3 regions of the Hydrogenophaga sp. PAMC20947 genome follow, and region 2 is predicted to be linked to each of the others. Evidence: predicted binding sites of a transcription regulator. Region 2 holds the regulator's gene; each other region holds the start of a gene.

Region 1 (6,904 bases), 2.0 Mb from region 2:
TTTCAAACCAGTTGGTCACCTGCGCACCGACGGGTGCACCGGGAGGGAGTTCTTTGAATTCAGCCATGGGTTGCCTCAATGATCGGTGGACTGCGCAGAGCGGCTCAGGCCGCTTTATCTTCACCAATCAAAACCACGGTATCGGACACGTAGTAATGAGGCGGGATTTCCAGGTTGTCGGGTGCTGGCTTGTTCTTGAACACGCGCCCAGCAAGGTCAAATGTCGAGCCGTGGCAAGCGCACAAGTAGCCCCCCACCCAGTTGTCGGGCAGCGAAGGCTGCGGGCCTGTGGTGAATTTGTCGCCCGGCGAGCACCCCAGGTGGGTGCAAATACCGATGCCGATGAAATACTCGGGCTTGATGGACCGGTGCTGATTCAGCGCGTATGCCGGCGTGGGGTATGTTTTGCGTTCGGAATTGGGGTCTGCCAGGTCACCTTCGATCTTGGCCAGGTTGGCCAACTCTTCTTCCGTGCGGCGCATGATCCAGATCGGTTTGCCGCGCCAGGCAACGACTTTTTTCGTGCCAGGCGCCACATCAGAAATATCCACTTCCACGGAGGCGCCTGCCGCTTTGGCGCGCTCGGATGGCTGGAAGGAGCTCACAAAAGGGACTGCGACGGCTGCCGCGCCCACACCACCCATAGCGGCGGAGGTGATCAGCCAAGTTCGACGACTGCTGTCCACTGCAGGCGCTCCAACGGTTGCTTCACTCATGGATTTCTTTCAAAGTCGTTTCTGAATGGGGGACCCACTGGGGTCAACCCGGCATTGTACCGGACGGTAACAAGGGTCAGGCCCGGGACTGAGCCCCGCAGTAGGACATTGTGACGGGCCAGTAACAACAGCTTGCTGACAAAGATCACACAACGAGGGGTATTCTCAATAACACCAAGGTGTTCCATGCGAGAATTTTTTCAGCTGACTCGCTTGCCAGTGAATAATTTCTACCCACACGTTTTGAGGACACAACATGAGCATGATGCAAGAATTTAAGGAATTTGCCGTCAAGGGCAACGTGATCGACTTGGCTGTCGGTGTGATCATCGGCGGGGCGTTTGGCAAGATTGTGGGCTCGCTGGTCGAGGACGTGATCATGCCCGTCGTGGGAGCCATCTTTGGAAACATGGATTTCAGCAACCTGTTTGTCACACTGGGCGCAGTGCCCGATGGCACGGCCACGACGCTGGCCGCGATGAAGGAAGCGGGTGTTCCCGTCTTGGCCTATGGCAACTTCATCACGGTCGCCATCAACTTCATGATTCTGGCCTTCATCATCTTCATGATGGTCAAGCAAATCAACCGCATGAAGCGCGAAGAGCCAGCAGCCGAAGCTGCACCCGAAGTGACGCCGGAAGATGTGGTGTTGCTGCGCGAAATCCGCGACAGCCTGCGCAAATAGACCAGCCATTTTCAGCCGCCCGCTTCAAAAAAGTGTGGGTGGCTAATTCTATGGAGACAGGCCCGAGCAGGCGTCCTGCGCGGCATCGATCGCGGCCAGCAAGCTGCTGGCACTGGCTCGTCCTGTTCCGGCGAGATCGAAGGCCGTGCCATGGTCCGGGCTGGTCCTGACAAAAGGCAAGCCCAAGGTGGTATTGACACCGTGCTCCAGGCCCAGCAGCTTCACGGGTATCAGACCTTGATCGTGGTACATCGCAATCACCACATCAAACTCGCCCTGGCGGGCCCGCATAAAAACGGTGTCGGGTGCGTGCGGGCCGTTGACATTGATGCCCTGATCTTGCATTCGCCGAACGGCGGGTGAGATCACCTCAACTTCCTCGCTACCAAACAACCCCCCCTCCCCGCGTGAGGATTGAGGCCGGACACACCGATGCGCAAGCTGTTCCAGCCCAGACGGCGGAAGTGTTCATAGGTGATTCGAATCGTACTGGCGACACGGTCCGTGGTGACCGCGTCCAGCGCATTCCGCAAAGACACATGAATGCTCACCAACACGGTGCGCAAATCTGGTGAGCTCAGCATCATGCGTACAGGCAGTTCCTGGACGGAAACACCGAGGTGTGCGGCAGACAGCGCCTGGAGGTATTCGGTGTGGCCGGGATGCTCGACACCCGCCAACGCCAGCGACTCTTTGTGAATTGGCGCGGTCACCAGGCCGCAGGCGGCCCCGCTCAACACAGCCCCAGCACCCACCCGGATACATTCCGCCGCAGCCTTGCCCGCCTGGGCGCTCACCACGCCCCACTCGGGCCGCACAGGAAGCTCACAAGCCTGCAACACAGCCACATGCGCTTCAGGTACCTGCCCGCGACGCTCCAGCGTGGGAATCGGCCAAAACAACACGGGTTCGCTGCCCCCAGCTTTGGCCACTAACAGGGCAGCGGTCTCTAGCGTCGCCAGATTCCCGGCAATCACCACCGCATGCTTCAACGCGGGGCGCTCGGTCAAAGCCTTGGCGATGATCTCAGGCCCAATCCCGGCGGGATCTCCCATGCTGATCACCAAAGGGCGCATCGACTCCGGTACAGAAGATGGTTCAGCCAGCATCACGACCTCATGCCGGGTTGGGAATATCAATGAACTGGTGGGCAATGCCCAGCTGACTTGCCACGTGTGCAGCCACTGCGGGTGCCCCATAGCGTTCCGAGGCGTGGTGGCCGCAAGCGATGTAGGCCACACCACATTCCCGAGCGTAATGCGCTTGGGGCTCAGAGATTTCACCAGTGATGAACACCTCGGCGCCGGCTGCAATGGCCGCTTCAAAGTAGCCTTGGGCGCCCCCGGTACACAGCGCAACCCGCTCAATAGGTTGATCGTTCGGGGCAATCAGCGTTACTGGGCGTCCCAACTGCTGTTCAACCCAAAGGGCAAGCGTTGCCGCAGAACGTTCGGCGCGCACACCAAGAAAGCCCAAGGACTGCTCACCAAAGCGAACCGGCTCAGCACCCACCCAGTGAATTCCCAGGTGGCGCGCCAGTTGTGCGTTGTTGCCCAGGGTGAGATGGGCGTCCAGTGGCAAGTGGTAGGCAAACAGATTGATTTCGTGCGCCAACAACCGAGCCAGGCGCTGCTTCATCCACCCTGTGACCCGCCCATCCTGCCCGCGCCAGAACAATCCATGGTGCACAAACAGTGCGTCAGCTCCGACCTCGATCGCTGCATCGATCAGTGCCAAACTCGCCGTGACACCCGAAACCACGCTGCGGATCTCCTTCTTACCCTCAACCTGCAGCCCATTGGGCCCATAGTCTTTGAACGCTGCGGGCTGCAGCAGGTCGTCAAAGGCACTCAGGAGTACATCACGGGAAACAGAAGATTCTGGTGAATTCATGGCGGAACGACACAATGGAAACTATGCCAACGGCCTCAACGGGGCCAGTTGGTTGGACTTTGCATTCTGACAGCCATCCTGCTCAACAACTTTGAGCAGGCGACACAAGCACCTGAGGAAAAAGTGTTGCCGAAACTCATTCAATGCATGGCCTTCTGGGCTTGCTCAGCCTCCTCCATCTTCCGGGTGAAGAACCGGTAAAACCAGATCGCCATGCCGATCATGAATACGATGCCTGAAATGCTGAACAAGCCGTAATCGGTAGAAAAAAGGTCGACGATCGCTTTCATAGTGTTCTCCATGCTTTCTGATAATGCATCCATTGCAACCGAAGCAGCGATTGAACGCCTTGACTTGGGTCAAACCACCCAAAATCCCATGCTCCGGGAAGCTCCGCATGACCCAAGCTGTGCACAGCGCAGCTTTTTTGGGATGAGAGGCCAGGCGCGAATTCCAGGGTCAGACCGGCCGACTGATCCGGTTTTGCAACAATACAGATTGACCGAACAACCACAACCTACAAGGGCTCGGTTCAGAACAGGCGCCTGAAACGCCTGTTGGTTTGTGTGTGCCAGCGGTACACGATGCGCCACGAAGGCCCGCCAGTGCACCGCATTTTGAACCTGAAAGCGCGTCGCGGGAGAATGCAGCGCTTACCTGATCTGCATTTGCAGGACAATATCCTCGCTAGCGCTGATCTGCATTCAGGTCGGCGCTGCCTATGTGCACTGGACCCTGAACACCCCATGAAACGACTCTGGCTGGTTTTTTCCCAATCTGTAACGGTCTTGCTGGCGGCGTTTTTCGTCATCGCAACGCTCAAGCCCGAGTGGCTCAACCGCAAGCCGATCGTGGCATCTGTGGTGCCCGTTTTCGAGTCAAACGAACCCGTTGCATCCGGCGGTGGGACCCAGGGCTTCAGCGCGGCGGCGCGCATTGCATCGCCCGCCGTGGTCAGCATCAACACCAGCAAGGCTCCAGAAACCGGTCCGTTGGCGAACGATCCGTGGTCGCGATTCTTTTTCGGAGAACAAGGCCAATCCCAGCCCCAAGCGGGCTTGGGATCTGGCGTGATCGTCAGCCCAGCCGGCTACATCCTCACAAACAACCACGTGATTGAAGAGGCCGATCAAATCGAGGTCCTCCTGAACGACGGCCGGAAAAGTGCGGCTCAAGTGATCGGCACAGATCCCGAGACCGATTTGGCGATCCTGAAGGTCGACCTGAAGGAGTTGCCTGTGATCACCCTTGGCGATTCCGACGGCCTGGCCATTGGCGACCAGGTTCTGGCCATCGGTAACCCGTTTGGCGTCGGGCAAACGGTCACCAGCGGCATTGTCAGCGCGCTCGGACGCACCCAACTGGGCATCAACACGTTCGAAAATTTCATCCAGACAGACGCCGCGATCAACCCCGGCAATTCGGGCGGAGCCCTGGTTGATACGGGTGGCCGCCTGATGGGCATCAACACGGCCATTTACTCCCGATCCGGGGGCTCCATGGGCATCGGGTTTGCCATTCCAACCTCCACGGCCAAGAACGTGCTGGAGGCGATTGTGCGCGACGGACAGGTCACGCGCGGCTGGATCGGCGTTGAGCCCCAGGACCTTTCCCCCGAGCTGGCTGAGAGCTTTGGCCTGAGCACAAATGTGGGCGTGATCATCACAGGCGTGCTACAAAACGGCCCTGCCGCAAAAGCCGGTATTCGCCCGGGTGACGTGATCACCCAGGTGGCGGGTCGCTCCGTGAGCAATGTGGCCCAGCTGCTATCGGCTGTCGCCGCATTGAAACCAGGCACGGCCGCCCAGCTGGATGTGGTGCGCAAAGACGGCAAAGAGACCATCGAAGTGACGCCCGGCAAACGCACGCGGCCACGATTGCAGGAACAACAACGCTGACGCCCTACCCTGACGCCTCCGCGTCAGGTCATTGATTGGGTCCGCAATTCACCGACGTTGTTGGCCGCCACCGCGTGAACCGCGCAAAGACCCGTCAAGTGGGACTGAACGACCGGAATGTGCTCACGGAACACCTGCCTACCGCCTCGCCCCAGGCGGCGCCTCATAGGATCCAACAAATCTGAACACCCTTGCTTGCGGAACCTCTGCCGAAACCAGCCTGGAGCCAGCGGGCACTAACATCAATCTCGCTTGCCGGGATCCTTTGAATCGACGCCACCCAAGGTCCGGATCCATCCCCCGGCTGGTTCGACCCCACGATCAACCTTCGAGACTGCCTTAAGAAGAAGACTCATCAGACTCTGGCGAAGCTTCTTCGGAGTCTGGTTTGGCCGAGTTGGTGACGAACCACCGTGAGCCCCAGATGCCCAGCTCATACAACAGGCACATGGGCACGGCCAAAGCAAGCTGGGAGATCACATCGGGTGGCGTCACCACCGCTGAAATCACGAAGGCAACCACAATGAAATAGCCTCGAAACTCCTTGAGCTTCTGCACCGAGACCATGTTCATCTTAACGAGCAACACCACCACAATCGGGACCTGGAATGCCAGGCCGAAAGCCAGATAAAGCGACAGGATCGCCTCTACGTACGAAGCGATGTCGGGGGTTGCCGCCACACTCTTTGGCGTGAACTGTTGAATGAAGCCAAACATCTTGTCCAGCACAAAGAACTGGACAAATGCAATGCCTGTGTAGGCCAGCAAGCTGCCCAACACAATCAGCGGAATGGCAAAACGCTTTTCGTGGCCGTAAAGCCCTGGTGCAACGAAAGCCCAGATCTGGTACATCCACCACGGCAACGACATCACCAAGGCAGTCATCCCCAAGACTTTCAATGGAATGAAGAAGGGTGTAAAAACACCCACAGCGATCAGTTTGGCATCCGGTGGCATGTGGGCCCGAATCGGAACAGCAATCCAGTCGATCAGACCGCTGGGGCCTGGCCAGAAGGCCAGCGCCGCCATGCACAAACCCAAACCTGCCAGCCCCAGCATCAGCCGGTTGCGCAACTCCATCAGGTGCTGGACAAAAGGCTGTTCGGTACCGGCCAGCTCGTCGTTGGAATTTGAGGTATCGGTCATCAACGCGTTGAGGAAAAAGTACGGGGGCGGAAGCGCGCCACACGAGCCGCTCCTGACTGGGTACGGGTTCGCACACCTGTGCGGGCTTTGTACCACTGGGGCATTGCCTTTTGCTTGATGCGCCAGTTCTTTTTGGGGCGGGTGTAAACCGGGTAGCCATCGCTCCCGATACCGCCCATCGAATCGGAACCGTAATCAAGCCCCTCCAGTCCAGCCGTCGCTTCTGACCAGGATTTCTCGAAATCGTTGGCCGTGGACTGCATGGAGCCTTGCACATCGCGCGCCGCCCCCTCCACCGAATCCTTCATGCGCTTGAGCTCTTCCAGATCCATAGATCGGTTGACCTCTGCTTTCACGTCGGCCACGTAGCGTTGCGCTTTGCCCAGCAACGCCCCCACTGTCCGGGCCACGCGCGGAAGCTTTTCGGGGCCGATCACAATGAGGGCCACCGCTCCGATGAGGGCAAGTTTGGAGATGCCCAGATCAATCATGTGTCAGCTGTCCTGATGTCAAGGGAGTCCCTGAGCCTGTGTGCCCAAGAACCGTTAGCCGCGGTGGCCTGAAGC
Region 2 (6,904 bases):
TTCTGCGCCGCGCTTGGCGAGGGTGTGCTCAATGTTCATGCTGCCGCGCAGGCGCACGACGTCGGCTGCGGTGTAACCGCGCTTCACACCCTTCCAGCGTGGGTTGGTGGCCCAGTCTTTTTCCAGCGCTTCGATTTGCTGCTGGCGGCTCAGTTGTTCGTTGAGGGATTGAGGCATTTTGGGACTCTCCATGAAGTTGATAAGAAACAGGACGGCAACAAGCTGAAGAAGCGCCGATGGAACAAGTTTAAGTCTTATAGAAGACTTTAGGAAGCTCTTATGTCTTATATAAGACAAAAATTTTCTTTAATAAAATCAAAGGGATATCTACTGCATTTCTCTATGTGACATTCGATTTCCTGCATTGAGAAAATATGATGCGTTGCAGCATCGCATGCTTTCACGATATACACCGATACATCCGCCATGTGAAATCAACAGTTGCTCAACGACAGGGCAGTTCATGTGCGAGCGGGCCCCTGCCCTTGAGGCATGATCGCCTCCCATATGCCCCATTCGTCGTTCACCCCAAAACCTTGGCAGGCCTATGTCTGTTTGGCGCTCAGCATGTCTTTGGTCGGCAGCTATGTCGCTCTGTCCAAACCGCTGGTTGTGGTGTTCCCCGTGTTTCTGCTCGCCTGGCTCAGGTTTGGCATCGGGGGACTGGCCATGTGGCGCTGGCTGCGCAAGCCGCCCAAAGAGCCGGCCATGTCCCGGCGAACCAAGGGTCTGCTGTTTCTCGAGTCGTTTCTCGGCAATTTCCTGTTTTCCATCTGCATGCTGTTTGGCGTGAGCCTCACGACGGCGGTGGCCGCTGGCGTGGTGATGTCTTCCATACCGGCCGTGGTGGCCGTGCTCAGCCGGATCTTCCTCAAAGAACGCATTGACTTGCGCACCCTCGGCGCCATCGCCTGTGCGGCTGTGGGCATTGGCCTGTTCTCCCTGCAAAAGCCTGAGGGCGCAGGACAAGCCAACGCCGAAGCACACTTCATCGGTGTGCCGCTCTCGGTGTGGGGCAATTTGTTGATTTTTGCTGCCGTGGTTTGTGAGGCTTCGTACGTGGTGATCGGCAAGCTCCTCACCGAAGGCCTGGGGCCCAAGCGCATTTCGGCCATCATCAACCTGTGGGGGTTTGCGCTGGTCACACCCATGGGTTTGTGGGTCGCCTGGCACTACGATTTTTCAGCCGTCCCGCTCAACATCTGGACCTTGCTGGTGTTCTACGGTCTGGCCGCGAGCATGTGGACCGTGTGGCTCTGGATGACGGGACTCAAGGTCGTGCCGGCGTCTCGCGCAGGGGTGTTCACCGTGATGCTGCCCTTGAGCGCGGCCGCCATCGGCGTGCTCTTCATGGGCGAGCAACTCACCACCATGCAACTGCTTGCGTTTGGCATTGCCCTGTTTGGTCTGGTGCTGGCAACCTTGCCTGGCCGCAAGCCAACCGGGGTCGGCCCTCTCATCTGATCGCGACTACAGGCAAAACAGCCCCGTCGGATTGGTCAGACCCATCCAGAGCGCCCATCCCGAGGTTGCGGCCAATGCCAGGCCCGCCAGGCGAATCGCCCAAGAGCCCGACGCTGCGCCGCGCAAGCGCAACAAAAGCCACGGCGCCGCTGTCAACGAAACCGATGTGCCGAGGCAAAAAAGCGCCATGATGAGGGCGCCTTCCCAAGCATTGGCTGACAGTGACGCCACCAGCAGTGCCGAATAAAGCAAGCCGCAGGGCATGAGTGCCCATGCACCGCCCAAGATGAAGGGCGCTTTCCCCCCCAAACGGTTCAAGGCGGGTCGCGCCTTGCGCCACACGCCCTGCCCCAGGGTTTCAATCCACGCGGGTTGGCGCGCCCGCCAGATCAGGACAACACCCAGCAAAAACGCGGCGGCATGGAACATGGTCCACAAAGGACGGATGGTGATGGTTTGCGTGCCCAACAGGGCCAGCCCTTGCACGGTTCCGGCCGCGAAAGCCCCCAGCAGGGCATAGCCGACCATGCGGCTCAGCTGAAAAGACCACAAGGCCCTGGTGCTGTGCACCCCAGCCGCACGCCCGATGCCCGCACAGGCAGCACCGCACATGGCCACACAATGCGGCCCGCCCACCAAACCCATGAACAGGGCCGTCACGGCCATTGATGTTTGCATGGCCCTACTCTACCCATTGCGCAGTGGCCGCAGAGGCTGAAACGACAAACCCACTCAAATGATCTTGGAAAAACGGGCCCGGTCCAGATCGACCTGGAGGTTTTTGTCGAACACCATGGCAATGGCCCGCACCAGATACCAGCCAGCGGCGGTGACCTTCACACTGCTGTCGTGAACCTCGACCAGTCCATGGGCCTGCATGTCGGCCAGCACTTCGAGCTCTCGCGCAAAGTACGCCTTGACCTTGATGAGGTGTCCGAGCTCAATCGACTCGAAGTCGAGTTCTCCCTGGCACATGATGGACATGATCACCGCCCGGCGCAGCAGATCGTCACGGGACAAGGCCAGCCCGCGCACGATGGGCAGTCGACCCTGATTCAGGGCGTCGTAGTACTCGTCCAGCGTTTTGGCATTTTGGCTGTAGGTGGCACCGATGCGCCCGATGGCCGAAACGCCGAGGGCGATCAGATCGCAATCGGGCTGTGTGCTGTACCCCTGAAAATTGCGGTGCAAGCGCCCTTGGCGTTTGGCCACGGCCAGCGCGTCGGTGGGCAGCGCGAAGTGGTCCATACCCACATACACATAGCCGCCCTCGATCAGCGCATCAAGTGAAGCGGACAACATCGACAGTTTGTCACCGGGGCTGGGAAGCTCAGCGGCCACGATGCGCCGCTGGGGTTTGAAACGGGTCGGGAGATGCGCATAGGCGTACAGCGCAATGCGATCAGGGCGCAACTCGTTGATCTGGATCAGCGTGCGCGCGAACGACTCGGGGGTTTGCAAAGGCAAGCCGTAAATGAGATCCACGTTGATCGACTCGAAGCCGATTTTTCGGGCCGCGGCCACCAGCGCAAACACCTGCTCAGCGGGCTGCACACGGTGCACCGCCTTCTGAACCGCCGGATCAAAATCCTGCACCCCGAAGCTGAGCCGGTTGAACCCGAGGCGCGCCAGCGTTTGCAGGCGCTGATCGGTCACCGTGCGCGGATCAACTTCGATCGAGTATTCCCCTCCTGGTACCAGGGTGAAATTGCGGCGGATCATGGTCATCAGGTCTTCCAGCTCCTCGTCGGAGAGGAAGGTTGGGGTGCCGCCACCCAGGTGCAGCTGCGAAACGTTGTGCCCTTTGCCGAAGTGCTCAACCTGCAGCTCCACCTCTCGGGACAGGTAGCGAAGGTACTCGGCCGCGCGCTCGTGGTGTTTGGTGATGACCTTGTTGCAGGCGCAGTAATAACAGACCGACTCGCAGAACGGAATGTGCACATACAGGCTCAAGGGCAACGCCATGGAACCTGCCCGGCGTTGTTCCAGCGCCTGGATGTAATCCGCCTCACCAAAAGCCTCTATAAAGCGGTCGGCTGTGGGGTAAGAGGTGTAACGGGGACCTGGGATATCGAACCGCTTTAGCAGTTCGTCGGGGATCGTGTGGCTCACTGACTTTTCTCCAATACTGAGCATTGAATGTGCCCCAAGACGCCAGGGCGCCCTTTGATCTTTGTCAAGCCTAGGTATGCCCCGAAAAGCTGCCCGCAAGAGAAATCCAGTGTTTCCCGGCGTTTATGGCCTGATGCACTGGCGGTGCTGTAAAGTCCCCAGTGATTACCCGGGGAAAAATATGGACGTTCAAAGCATCAAAGTCGCCTGCTCAAACTGCAATCTCCGTGAGCTGTGCCTGCCTATGGGCCTGAATCCAGAGGAGATGGACAAGATGGACAACGTCATCTCTTCTCGCCGCCGCATCAAGCGCGGCACGGCCTTGTTCAGCACGGGTGAAAAATTCACATCCCTGTACGCCGTGCGTTCTGGCTTTTTCAAGACTTGTGTGACCACGGCGGATGGGCGCGACCAGGTGACGGGTTTTCAGATGACGGGGGAAATTCTCGGGCTGGACGGCATCGTGAACGACCTTCATTCCTGCGACGCGGTTGCCCTGGAAGACGCTGAAGTTTGCGTGATGCCTTTTGACCAGATCGAAGAGCTCTCGCGCGAATTCACCACCCTGCAGCATCACATGCACAAAATCATGAGCCGCGAGATTGTGCGCGACCATGGCGTGATGCTGCTGCTGGGCAGCATGCGTGCGGAAGAGCGGCTCGCAGCCTTCCTGCTCAATTTGGTGCAGCGCTTGCACGCGCGCGGGTTCTCACAGTCCGAACTGATCCTGCGCATGACACGCGAGGAGATCGGCAGCTATCTGGGCATGAAGCTGGAAACCGTGAGCCGAACCTTTTCGAAGTTTGTTGAAGATGGCATCATTGAGGTCAAGCAGCGCTACGTTCACATCAAGGACACCGACGGATTGCGGCGCATTGTGAATCCGCAGACCTGCGGATAAAGCACCGAATCGAACCGCTCCGCCAAAAAGAAAAGCCCCCTGCAGAATTTCCCGCAGGGGGCATTTTTTTATCGAGAAGATCAAGCTCGATCACAGGTAGCATTCTTCGCACATTCACGCGGGCGATCCTGCTCAGGGACCGGGCAACGGTTGACCTCAAACGGCGACATCGCCAACAAAGTTGTCAAGGCGCTGGAGAGCATCGTAGCCATCCAAAAGATGAAAAATGCCCCTGTGTAGATGGCTTCACGCGAAAGGCTGAGGCTTTGTCCTTGCCAATGCATCTCGCTGGGATCCACAAAGGCAAAGACCAACATCTCCAACACCGCGGCCATCAAAAAAGCGGGCCACATGATCCACATCCAACGCTTTGCCTTCATGGGTCACTCTCCTGTATTGCTGTCAGAGCAATGTCTGTGCAGCGTATTCAATTTGCGGGCGGTGCGACCTGGGTGGTGGCGTGATTGCGCGCCTGGCCAGCGGGCATCATGTTGAACAAAGCCGCCTCGCGCGCTTTGCCCTCAAGGGCATGGGCCGCTTTCAGGTCGCGTTCATAGTCGTTCTTGTTCAGGACCGGATCTTGGTACTTCACCGCAATCACAGCCGTTGCAATGGCTGCGATCACAACCACCACCGGGCCACCCACCACCATCCACATGTGGGGAACACTCCACCAAGCAACGGGAGGCACAGGATCGGTTGAGTTCGAGGTCATGGGGTTCTCCTGGACATAGGACATAGGTTGCATTTCAACGGGGCACAAGGAAGGCCGCCTTTTCGGAGACTTGAGACACATCCTTGCCGGTAGAGCGGACATCAAAATGGATGGTGTGCGACCCCGTTTTTGCCGAGTTCGGTGGAATCTGAACCCGCAGCACGGCGGATCGAACCTCGGTGGGCAACACTGTGATTTCGGACTCGGACGCAATCGTTACGCCGTCCAAACCAGAAACCGTGATCACATAGGTCTGAGGCGACTCCGTGGCATTCATGACCTGCAGGCGGAACACGTTTTCAATGCGCCCTTGATCCACCATGCGTGCCAGCGCACCGCGATCCCTGATCACGTCGACTTTCAATGGCGTGCGCAAATACAGGCTCACCATCACGGCTGCGGTGATCGCCATCAGGATAGCTGTGTAGACCAACACCCGAGGGCGCAGGCCGCGTTTGATCATTTGGGCGGTAGACCACCCATTGGCCATGCCGTTCTGTGTGGAGTATTTGATCAGCCCCTTGGCATAACCCACCTTCTCCATCACCTCGTCACACACGTCAATGCAGGCGCCGCAGCCGATGCACTCGTATTGCAGGCCATTGCGAATGTCGATACCCGTGGGGCAGACCTGAACGCACAAAGTGCAATCGACGCAAGAGCCGAGGTTGAGCGCTTTGGGGTCGGCCTTCTTGGACCGCGGCCCACGGGGCTCTCCACGCGCCTCGTCGTAGGTGACGATCATGGTGTCTTTGTCGAACATCGCACTTTGGAAGCGCGCATAGGGGCACATGTACTTGCAGACCTGCTCGCGCATGAAACCCGCGTTGCCATAGGTCGCAAAGCCGTAGAAAAACACCCAGAAGATTTGCCAAGGGCCCAGCGACGCCGCAAGAGACAACGCCGCGAGCTCCTGAATGGGGGTGAAATACCCAACAAAGGTAAACCCTGTCCACAAGGCAAACGAGATCCACAAAGCGTGTTTAAGCCACTTCTTGCCGAGCTTTTCACCCGAGAATGCGGCCTTGTCCAGCCGCAAGCGCGCCGAACGATCGCCTTCAACCTTTTTCTCTATCCAGAGAAAAATCTCGGTGTAAACGGTCTGGGGGCAGGCGTAGCCGCACCACAAGCGCCCGGCCACCGCCGTAAACAAAAACAGCGCCAGTGCAGAGATCACCAGAAGACCCGTCAGGTAAATGAAGTCCTGCGGGTAAAGCACCAAGCCACCGATGAAAAATCGGCGCGCTTCCAAGTCAAACAAGACGGCCTGGCGACCATTCCACTGCAGCCAGGGCAAACCGTAAAAAACAATCTGCGTCAGCCAGACCGTTGCCCAACGCCAGTTCGAAAACAGGCCTTTGACCGATCGCGGATAAATTTTCTTGCTTGACGCATACAACGACACCATCACTTCGTCATCGGGCGGAATGCCCTTTGGCGTGTCGCTGGGGGTGTTGCTGACCGGCGCAAGAGGGCTGGAAGCAGCGTCTGGCGTAGTAGAGCTCACAAAATCCCTGACTTAAAAATACCACGAGGCCCCGAAAGGCCTCGTCAAGAAAACGCTCAGTTGGCAGCGACAGACTTGTTGGACATGCCCCAGACGTAGGACGCCAGGACATTGATCTGCTCTTCATTCAACAAGGCCGCCTGTGCAGGCATGGCATTGGTGAAGCCTTTGTTGACCGCCGAAATAATGGCCTCTTCCCCCCAGC
Region 3 (6,904 bases), 1.8 Mb from region 2:
CCTCATACCCGCCTGAAGCCAGGGAAGCGCTGCTGGCTTTGCGGGAGATCGCGTGGGAGACGGCCCGGTCAATGCCTGAGGTGGGCGGGATCGAGGAAACGCTGAAATGGGGCGAGCCCGCGTATGGCACAAAAAGCAAAGTGGGCAGCACGGTCCGGATGGATTGGAAGACCAGGGCGCCAGGCAGTTATGCGCTGTACTTCAACTGCCAGACCGACCTGGTCGAAACCTTCAGAACCCTCTTCCCCAACGATTTTGTTTTTGAGGGCAACCGTGCGCTGGTGTTCAGGTTGGGTGAGACCATTCCTGCCGACTCGGTGGCGTTCTGCATGGCGGCGGCGTTCTCCTACCACTTGAACAAAAAGAAGCAACGGAGCAGCGCGCCTAGGCGGTCAGGCCGCTAACTGCGCGCCCACCAGGCCGGCAGCAAGCGCTTCACTTCCGCTTTCCCAAACCGGTCGTCCATCAACCACACCGTGCCGTGATCGGTTTCGCTGCGGATCACACGGCCGGCGGCTTGCACCACTTTTTGCAGGCCTGGGTAGAGGTAGGCGTAGTCGTAGCCCCGGCCGAAACGTTGCTGCAATCTGGCGCGCATTTGTTCGTTGACCGGGTTCAACTGCGGCAGGCCCAGTGTGGCGATGAAGGCGCCGATGAGGCGGTGGCCGGGGAGGTCGATGCCTTCGCCGAAGGCGCCGCCCAACACGGCAAAACCGATGCCTTGGCTTTCTTCGGTGAAGCGGTTGATGAAGGCTTCGCGGTCGGGCTCGGTCATGCCACGGGATTGGGCCCAGGTGGGCACGAAGCGGTGGCGTTCCTGCAGGCGGTCGAGTGCTTGTTGCAGGTAGTCGAAGCTGCTGAAAAAGGCGAGGTAGTTGCCGGGTTCGGCCTCGAATTGCTCAGCCATTACGTCGGCCATGGGCGTGAGTGAAGCTTGACGGTGGCTCCAGCGGGTGGAGATGTGGGGCGCTACGCGCACCTGCAGTTGCTCAGGTGAAAACGGTGAGGGCACTTCGAGGCGGGTGGTGTCTTCGGGCAGGCCAAGCAGATCGGCCACGTAATCCATGGGCGCCAGGGTGGCGGAGAACAGGGTGGCGCTGTGGGCTGTGGCCCAGTGGTCTTGCAGCAGCGGCGCGGGAATAACGCAACGCAGGCTGAGGGTGGGGTGGCCGGGTTGGTTGGACCTGGGGTTGTCCCAGGCGTCGCGCGACACATCGCACAGGCTGTGCTCGCCAAAGCTCTCGGCCACGCGCAGAAAGTGCAAGGCTTCGAACCACCAGTTCTGCAGCGCGCCGGTGGCATCAAACGGGTGCTGCACAAAGTGCTCGCCGATGGCGGTACAGGTGGCTTGCAGGCATTCGACCCATTCACTGGGCAGCTCGGGCAACACCTCATAGGCTTCGGTGTGTTCGCGTGCGAGCTTGCCCCATCGGCGGTGCAAGGCGTCCAGCGCCTTTTTCAAACCGGGAGGGGCGCTCTGGCGCAGCGACTGAAAAGCGCCGGGTGCCATGGCTGCGCTGTGCATGAGGCGGGCGCGCTCGATCAGGTTGTGGGCTTCATCGATCAGCAGGCTGACGCGCCACTCGTTGGCCTCAGTCAGCGCGTGCCACGCGGCACCGTGGTCAAAGTAGTGGTTGAAATCACCCACCAATACATCGCTCCAGCGCACCATTTCCTGGCCCAGGTAATACGGGCAGACGCTGTGTGCCAGCGCCGTGTCGCGCAGCGTGGCTTTGTCCATCCACGCGATCCTGGCCGCGTTGGAGCGGGCTTCGGGCAGGCGGTCGTAGAAGCCTTGGGCCAGCGGGCACGAGGCGCCGTGGCAGGCTTTGTCGGGGTGTTCGCAAGCCTTGTCGCGCGCCACGCGCTCGAGCACGCGCAAGTGGCCTGCGGTATTCAGGCGCTTCAGTGCGTCGAGCGCGAGCTGGCGGCCGGGGGTTTTGGCGGTCAGATAGAAAACCTTGTCAGTGCCCTGCGCGGGTGTGGCTTTCAGCGCGCCGAACAATGTGGCCATGGTTTTGCCAATGCCCGTGGGGGCCTGCGCCATCAGGATGCGCTCGCCCGCTTTCGCGCGGCCTTGGGCGCGGTACACGGTCTCAGTGAGGTGGCGCTGGCCAGGGCGGAAATCGGGAAAAGGGAAGGGCAATTCGCGCAGCGCAGCGTCGCGTTGCAGGCGGTGGGCGGTTTGCTCGCGCGCCCAGACGATGTAGCGCTGACAGAGGTTCTCGAAAAACACGCGCAAGTCGGCGGCGGTCTGCGTCTCGGTGAGCAGGGTTTCCTCAGCGGTGTCGATGTTGAAGTACACCAGTGCGACATCGATTTTCTCGAGGGACAGTTGTTGGCACAGCATCCAGCCGTACACCCGCGCCTGTGCCCAGTGCAGGGCACGGTGGTTGGGTGGGATCGCGCCTTCATCGCCCCGGTGGGTCTTGATTTCTTCGACACGTTTGGCTTCGGGGTCGAAGCCGTCGGCGCGGCCGGTGACGGTGAGTTCTTCGAAGCGCGCGCTTAAGGGGAGCTCGCGCTGGTAGCCAGCGGGGCGGCGCGCGGTGACGGTGCTGTGGCCGGCCACGCCTTCGGCGCCGCTGGGCGAGGGGGTGAAGCGCAGGTCCAGATCCCCGGCTTTCGCGCTGAATTCGCACAGCGCGCGCACGGCCACGGCGCTGTGCGCGGCGGCTCCGGGCAGGGGCTGCGCAGCGTCGGTGCGGGTATCGGTATCGGGTGTCGGGCTTTTGGAGGTCAAGGCTGTGATGAAAAGGGCTCGCTGGCATGATACGGTCCCAAGCCTTTGCCACCATGGACCACGCCCCTTCTTCCACCCAAACCCTCACCCGCCAACACCACCGCCGCCTGCGTGATCTGTACCGATCGGCCGGCTGGCCAAGCCAGGACATGCTCGAAGTGGAGCTGCTGGCGGCCGGGCAGATCGAGCGCGTGCGCTCCGGCGAGGGCCACGAAACCTTGCGGGTGACCGATGCAGGCATCGCCACTCTGGCCCGCGTGTTCGCGAGCAACAAGGCGGCGCGCTCGCCCCATGAAGAGCTGGTCCAGCGCGTGGCGCTGGAGATGACTCGTGGTGGGCGCCTGGCGTGGCGCGGGTTGATGCTGCGGGTGGCCTTGCCCAAGGCCTTGTTGTTGGGCGAAGAGCCGGCGCCGCAGCCCGAAAGCCCGGGCTTGGCGCTGGACGACGACGCTGGCCCGCTGCCCAAGGCACCAGGGCACGCCTGGTGCATGGCCATGCCCGATGTGTTTTCGATCCGCCGCACTTCGGTGGAGGCCTATGCGGAACCGGTGGTGCACGAGATCAAGGTGAGCCGTGCCGACTTGCTGGGCGATTTGAAGAAGCCCGCCAAACGGGCGGCCTACCTGGGCATGGCGGGCGCCTGTTGGTATGTGCTGGGGCAAGACGCCAAGGGGCGATCCGTTGGGGCGCCCGACGAAGTGCCGGTTGAATGTGGCGTGATGCTGGTGGAAGGCGATGTGCTCAAGGTGGCGCGGGAAGCGCCGCGAAGGGCTGTGGCGCAGCTCCCGTTTCATGTCTGGATGGCGCTGGCCAAAGCGGGGCCGGCCGTGCGCGAAGAAGACAGGGTGCAGGCGCGCTGGTGAGGTGGCGCCGTGCGGGCTTGCAATCAATGTGTTTACAGGCCCTGGGCGCGAAGCCGCAGACAGTGCCGTATCACGGCGAGGCGAAGCAACACCGTTATCGATTTGATGGCATACCCGTATCAGGTCGGGCTGCGCATGAAGAGCGCCGCGATCAGATCCGACTGCGTCACCATGCCGACCACCTCATTGTCGGCATTGACCACCGGCATGTGGTGCAAGCCGCCATCGGAAAAGCCTTTCACCAGCGCTGCGATGGACTGCTCGGGGCGGGCTGAGCGAACGCGGCGCGTCATGATGTCTTCGACCCGGCGGGCTGTGCTCATGCGTGGCAACTGATTGGGTATGGGTGCGCTCTGGCCGATGAAAAAATCGTGCAGCGAGACGATGCCCACCAGCGGCCCGTCGGGCGCGGCCACGGGCAAGGCCTTGACCTTGTGGTGCGCCAGCAGCCGCCAGGCTTCGTCCACCGAATCGGTCGGGCTCACTGTGATCACATCATGGGACATGATGTCGGTGCAGCGCACGGCTTGCCACTGCCGCTGGCGTGTGGCGAGTTGGGTGCGCATCACCAGGTCTTCCAGGTCATCCCGGTCGATGTCCAGCATTTCGCCGAAAGAGGCCAGCGCTGCATCAAGGTCTTCGGCCGTCGGGCCTGCACGCTGGGTGGGCAAGCGGTCGCGGGTGTCGTGGGGCCTGGCGCGGGCGCTTCCGTGGTGGGGGTAGCGCCGGCCTGCGAGGTTGTTGAACAACAGCGCCAGCAACAACATCAAAACCGAATCAGCGGCCACTGGCCACAACACAAAGCTGTAGCCTAGATCGTGAATTGCTGGGCCACCCAAAACGGCGGTGAGGGCGACAGCGCCGCCGGGCGGGTGCAGGCAGCGCAACGCGAACATCAGGGCAATGGCGACCGCGGCCGCCAAGGCTGCGACGGGGCCACTGCTGCCCAGCCATTGCACGCAGGTGATGCCCACCGCTGCGGCAATCACGTTGCCGCCGACGATGGACCATGGCTGCGCCAACGGACTGGCCGGCACGGCAAACAGCAACACGGCCGAGGCCCCCATGGGCGCGATGAACCAGGGGTTGGCCGAACCCAGGGCCTGGTGGCTGATCCATTCGGTGATCAAGAGGCCCAGTCCCGCGCCCAGGCTGCCCAGCCAGAGATCGCGTGGGCCGGCGGTGAGCGGAGCGGGGTAGAACGAGCGCAGCCAGTTGGCGAAGTGGGCGATGGGCATGGTGGGCGATGTGCACCTTTTTGGGGCGATTGGGCGCATGTTATCAGCGCAACCCAGCGGGCGCTTGGCCCCGGCTATTTGGAGGGATTTGATGCAGATCAAACAACCTTAAGGATTGGTTTCTTACAATGTAAATCATTCGCATTTGCAGACTGGTCGTATGACGCCTCGTAACTTGAATCAAGCCCCTGTGCGCCAATGGCACCGCATATCGGTCAACAGCGCCCACCACCCCCGCCTGCTGGAGCTGGGATTCTTGCCGCTGGAAAACGTGTGTGTGCTGCAGCGCAGCTGGTTCAAGACCGGGGCGCTGGTGGTGCAGGTGGGGGATGCGGTGTTTGGCCTGCGGCCCGATGAGGCCAGTCAGATTGAAGTGCACGCGCACACCGAAATGCTGGGCAGCTTGAGCGCAGCATGAGCGCCGCCACCATCGATACCAGCGGGCTGGCCCAGCGGCGGCTAGCCTTGCTGGGCAACCCCAACTGCGGCAAAACCGCGCTGTTCAACCGCCTGACGGGCAGCCAGCAAAAGGTGGCCAACTACGCCGGTGTCACGGTAGAGCTCAAGCGCGGTCTGATGAAGACCGCTGCAGGCCGTTCGGTCACGGTGATCGATTTGCCGGGCACCTACAGCCTCAATGCCAGCAGCCAGGACGAGACCGTGGCCTGCGAGATGGTGCTGGGCCAGAGCCTGCGCGAGAAAGCGCCAGACCTCACCGCCGTGGTGCTGGACGCCACGCGTTTGCGCCGCGGCTTGCGTCTGGTGGCCGCGCTGAAGCGCCTGGGTGTGCCGATGGTGGTCTTGATCAACATGATGGACCGTGTGCGAGCCCAGGGCCGTGATCTCGATGCGGCACGTTTTCAGGCTGCTCTGGGTGTTCCCGTGGTGGAAGTGACCGGCATTTCTGCGCAGGGCACGGACGCGCTGCGGCAACTGCTGGACCGTGCAGACATCTGGTCGCAAACGCGGCCCGAAACCCCAGTGGCGCAGCACAGCGCCGAGGTGGTCAGGGCCGACGATGCCCAGGCTCAAAGCTGGTTACAGGCTGCAGGCCAGGACCAGCCCATGTCGGCCCACGAGTGGTCGCGCCGTCTGGACACTTTGCTGCTGCAGCCGCTCACGGGTGTGCTGGTGTTGCTGGTCTTGTTGTTCCTGATCTTTCAGGCAGTGTTTGCCTGGGCAGCATGGCCCATGGGCCTGATCGAAAGTGTGACCAGCTGGGTCGGCGAGGGGGTAGACGCATGGTTGCCAGCGGGCTTGCTCAAGAGCCTGCTGATCGACGGGGTGATCGCGGGTGTGGGCGGGGTGGTGATCTTTCTGCCCCAGATCCTGATTCTGTTTTTCTTCATTCTGGTGATGGAAGAGTCGGGTTATCTGCCGCGCGCCGCGCTCTTGCTCGACCGGTTGATGGGCAGCCTGGGTTTGTCCGGGCGCGCGTTCATCCCGCTGCTCTCCAGCTTTGCCTGCGCCATTCCCGGCATCATGGCCGCGCGCACAATCTCAGACCGGCGCACCAAGTGGGTCACGGTGTTCATTGCGCCGCTCATGACCTGTTCGGCCCGTTTGCCGGTTTACACCTTGCTGATCGGTGCTTTCATACCGGCCAAAACAGTTCTCGGCATGAACCTGCCGGGGTTGGTGATGTTTGGCCTGTATGTGCTGGGCATTGTTTCCGCCATTGCCGTGGCCTGGGTGCTCAAACTGTGGCGGGGTGCCGGCGAGCCGGTGCAACTGATGATGGAGTTGCCCGACTACCACCTGCCACGCGTGAAAGACCTGGCCATTGGCCTGTGGCAGCGCGCCAGCATCTTCCTGCGCAATGTGGGCGGCATCATCCTGTCGCTGACCGTGATCTTGTGGTTTCTCTCCACCTTTCCGCAAGCGCCTGTGAGCTTCGCAGGAAGCCCCATCGAATACAGCTTTGCCGGCCGCATCGGGCAGGCGCTGGCAGGCTTTTTTGCCCCCATCGGATTCAATTGGCAGATTGTGGTGGCGCTGATCCCGGGGCTGGCCGCGCGCGAGGTCATGGTGGCCGCGCTCGGCACGGTTTACGCCTTGTC

Evidence for each region. The regulator FNR, encoded in region 2, switches genes on or off when oxygen is low (the NO sensors DNR and NnrR bind a similar motif). The targets are predictions, from matches to a motif close to TTGATNNNNATCAA.
Region 1: the regulator FNR is predicted to act here: its motif matches at 3,644-3,657, upstream of E5678_RS12135 (DUF3149 domain-containing protein).
Region 3: the regulator FNR is predicted to act here: its motif matches at 4,933-4,946, upstream of E5678_RS11050 (FeoA family protein).

Annotation. Positions count from the first base shown of each region.
Region 1 is NZ_CP039252.1:2,691,295-2,698,198, forward strand. It holds gene E5678_RS12110 (cytochrome bc complex cytochrome b subunit) at 1-67, opposite strand, end outside; gene petA (ubiquinol-cytochrome c reductase iron-sulfur subunit) at 105-716, opposite strand; gene mscL (large conductance mechanosensitive channel protein MscL) at 973-1,401, shown strand; partial or broken gene pdxA (4-hydroxythreonine-4-phosphate dehydrogenase PdxA) at 1,450-2,477, opposite strand; gene E5678_RS12130 (Nif3-like dinuclear metal center hexameric protein) at 2,518-3,294, opposite strand; gene E5678_RS12135 (DUF3149 domain-containing protein) at 3,435-3,584, opposite strand; gene E5678_RS12140 (Do family serine endopeptidase) at 4,041-5,192, shown strand; gene tatC (twin-arginine translocase subunit TatC) at 5,532-6,338, opposite strand; gene E5678_RS12150 (twin-arginine translocase TatA/TatE family subunit) at 6,338-6,829, opposite strand.
Region 2 is NZ_CP039252.1:683,841-690,744, reverse strand. It holds gene aceA (isocitrate lyase) at 1-177, opposite strand, end outside; gene E5678_RS03175 (DMT family transporter) at 568-1,464, shown strand; gene E5678_RS03170 (sulfite exporter TauE/SafE family protein) at 1,471-2,142, opposite strand; gene hemN (oxygen-independent coproporphyrinogen III oxidase) at 2,197-3,600, opposite strand; gene fnr (fumarate/nitrate reduction transcriptional regulator Fnr) at 3,758-4,477, shown strand; gene E5678_RS22560 (hypothetical protein) at 4,558-4,857, opposite strand; gene E5678_RS03150 (FixH family protein) at 4,905-5,192, opposite strand; gene ccoG (cytochrome c oxidase accessory protein CcoG) at 5,227-6,600, opposite strand; gene ccoP (cytochrome-c oxidase, cbb3-type subunit III) at 6,756-6,904, opposite strand, start outside.
Region 3 is NZ_CP039252.1:2,460,713-2,467,616, reverse strand. It holds gene E5678_RS11070 (DUF1801 domain-containing protein) at 1-404, shown strand, start outside; gene E5678_RS11065 (ATP-dependent DNA helicase) at 401-2,743, opposite strand; gene E5678_RS11060 (hypothetical protein) at 2,797-3,606, shown strand; gene E5678_RS11055 (HPP family protein) at 3,726-4,844, opposite strand; gene E5678_RS11050 (FeoA family protein) at 5,020-5,262, shown strand; gene E5678_RS11045 (ferrous iron transporter B) at 5,259-6,904, shown strand, end outside.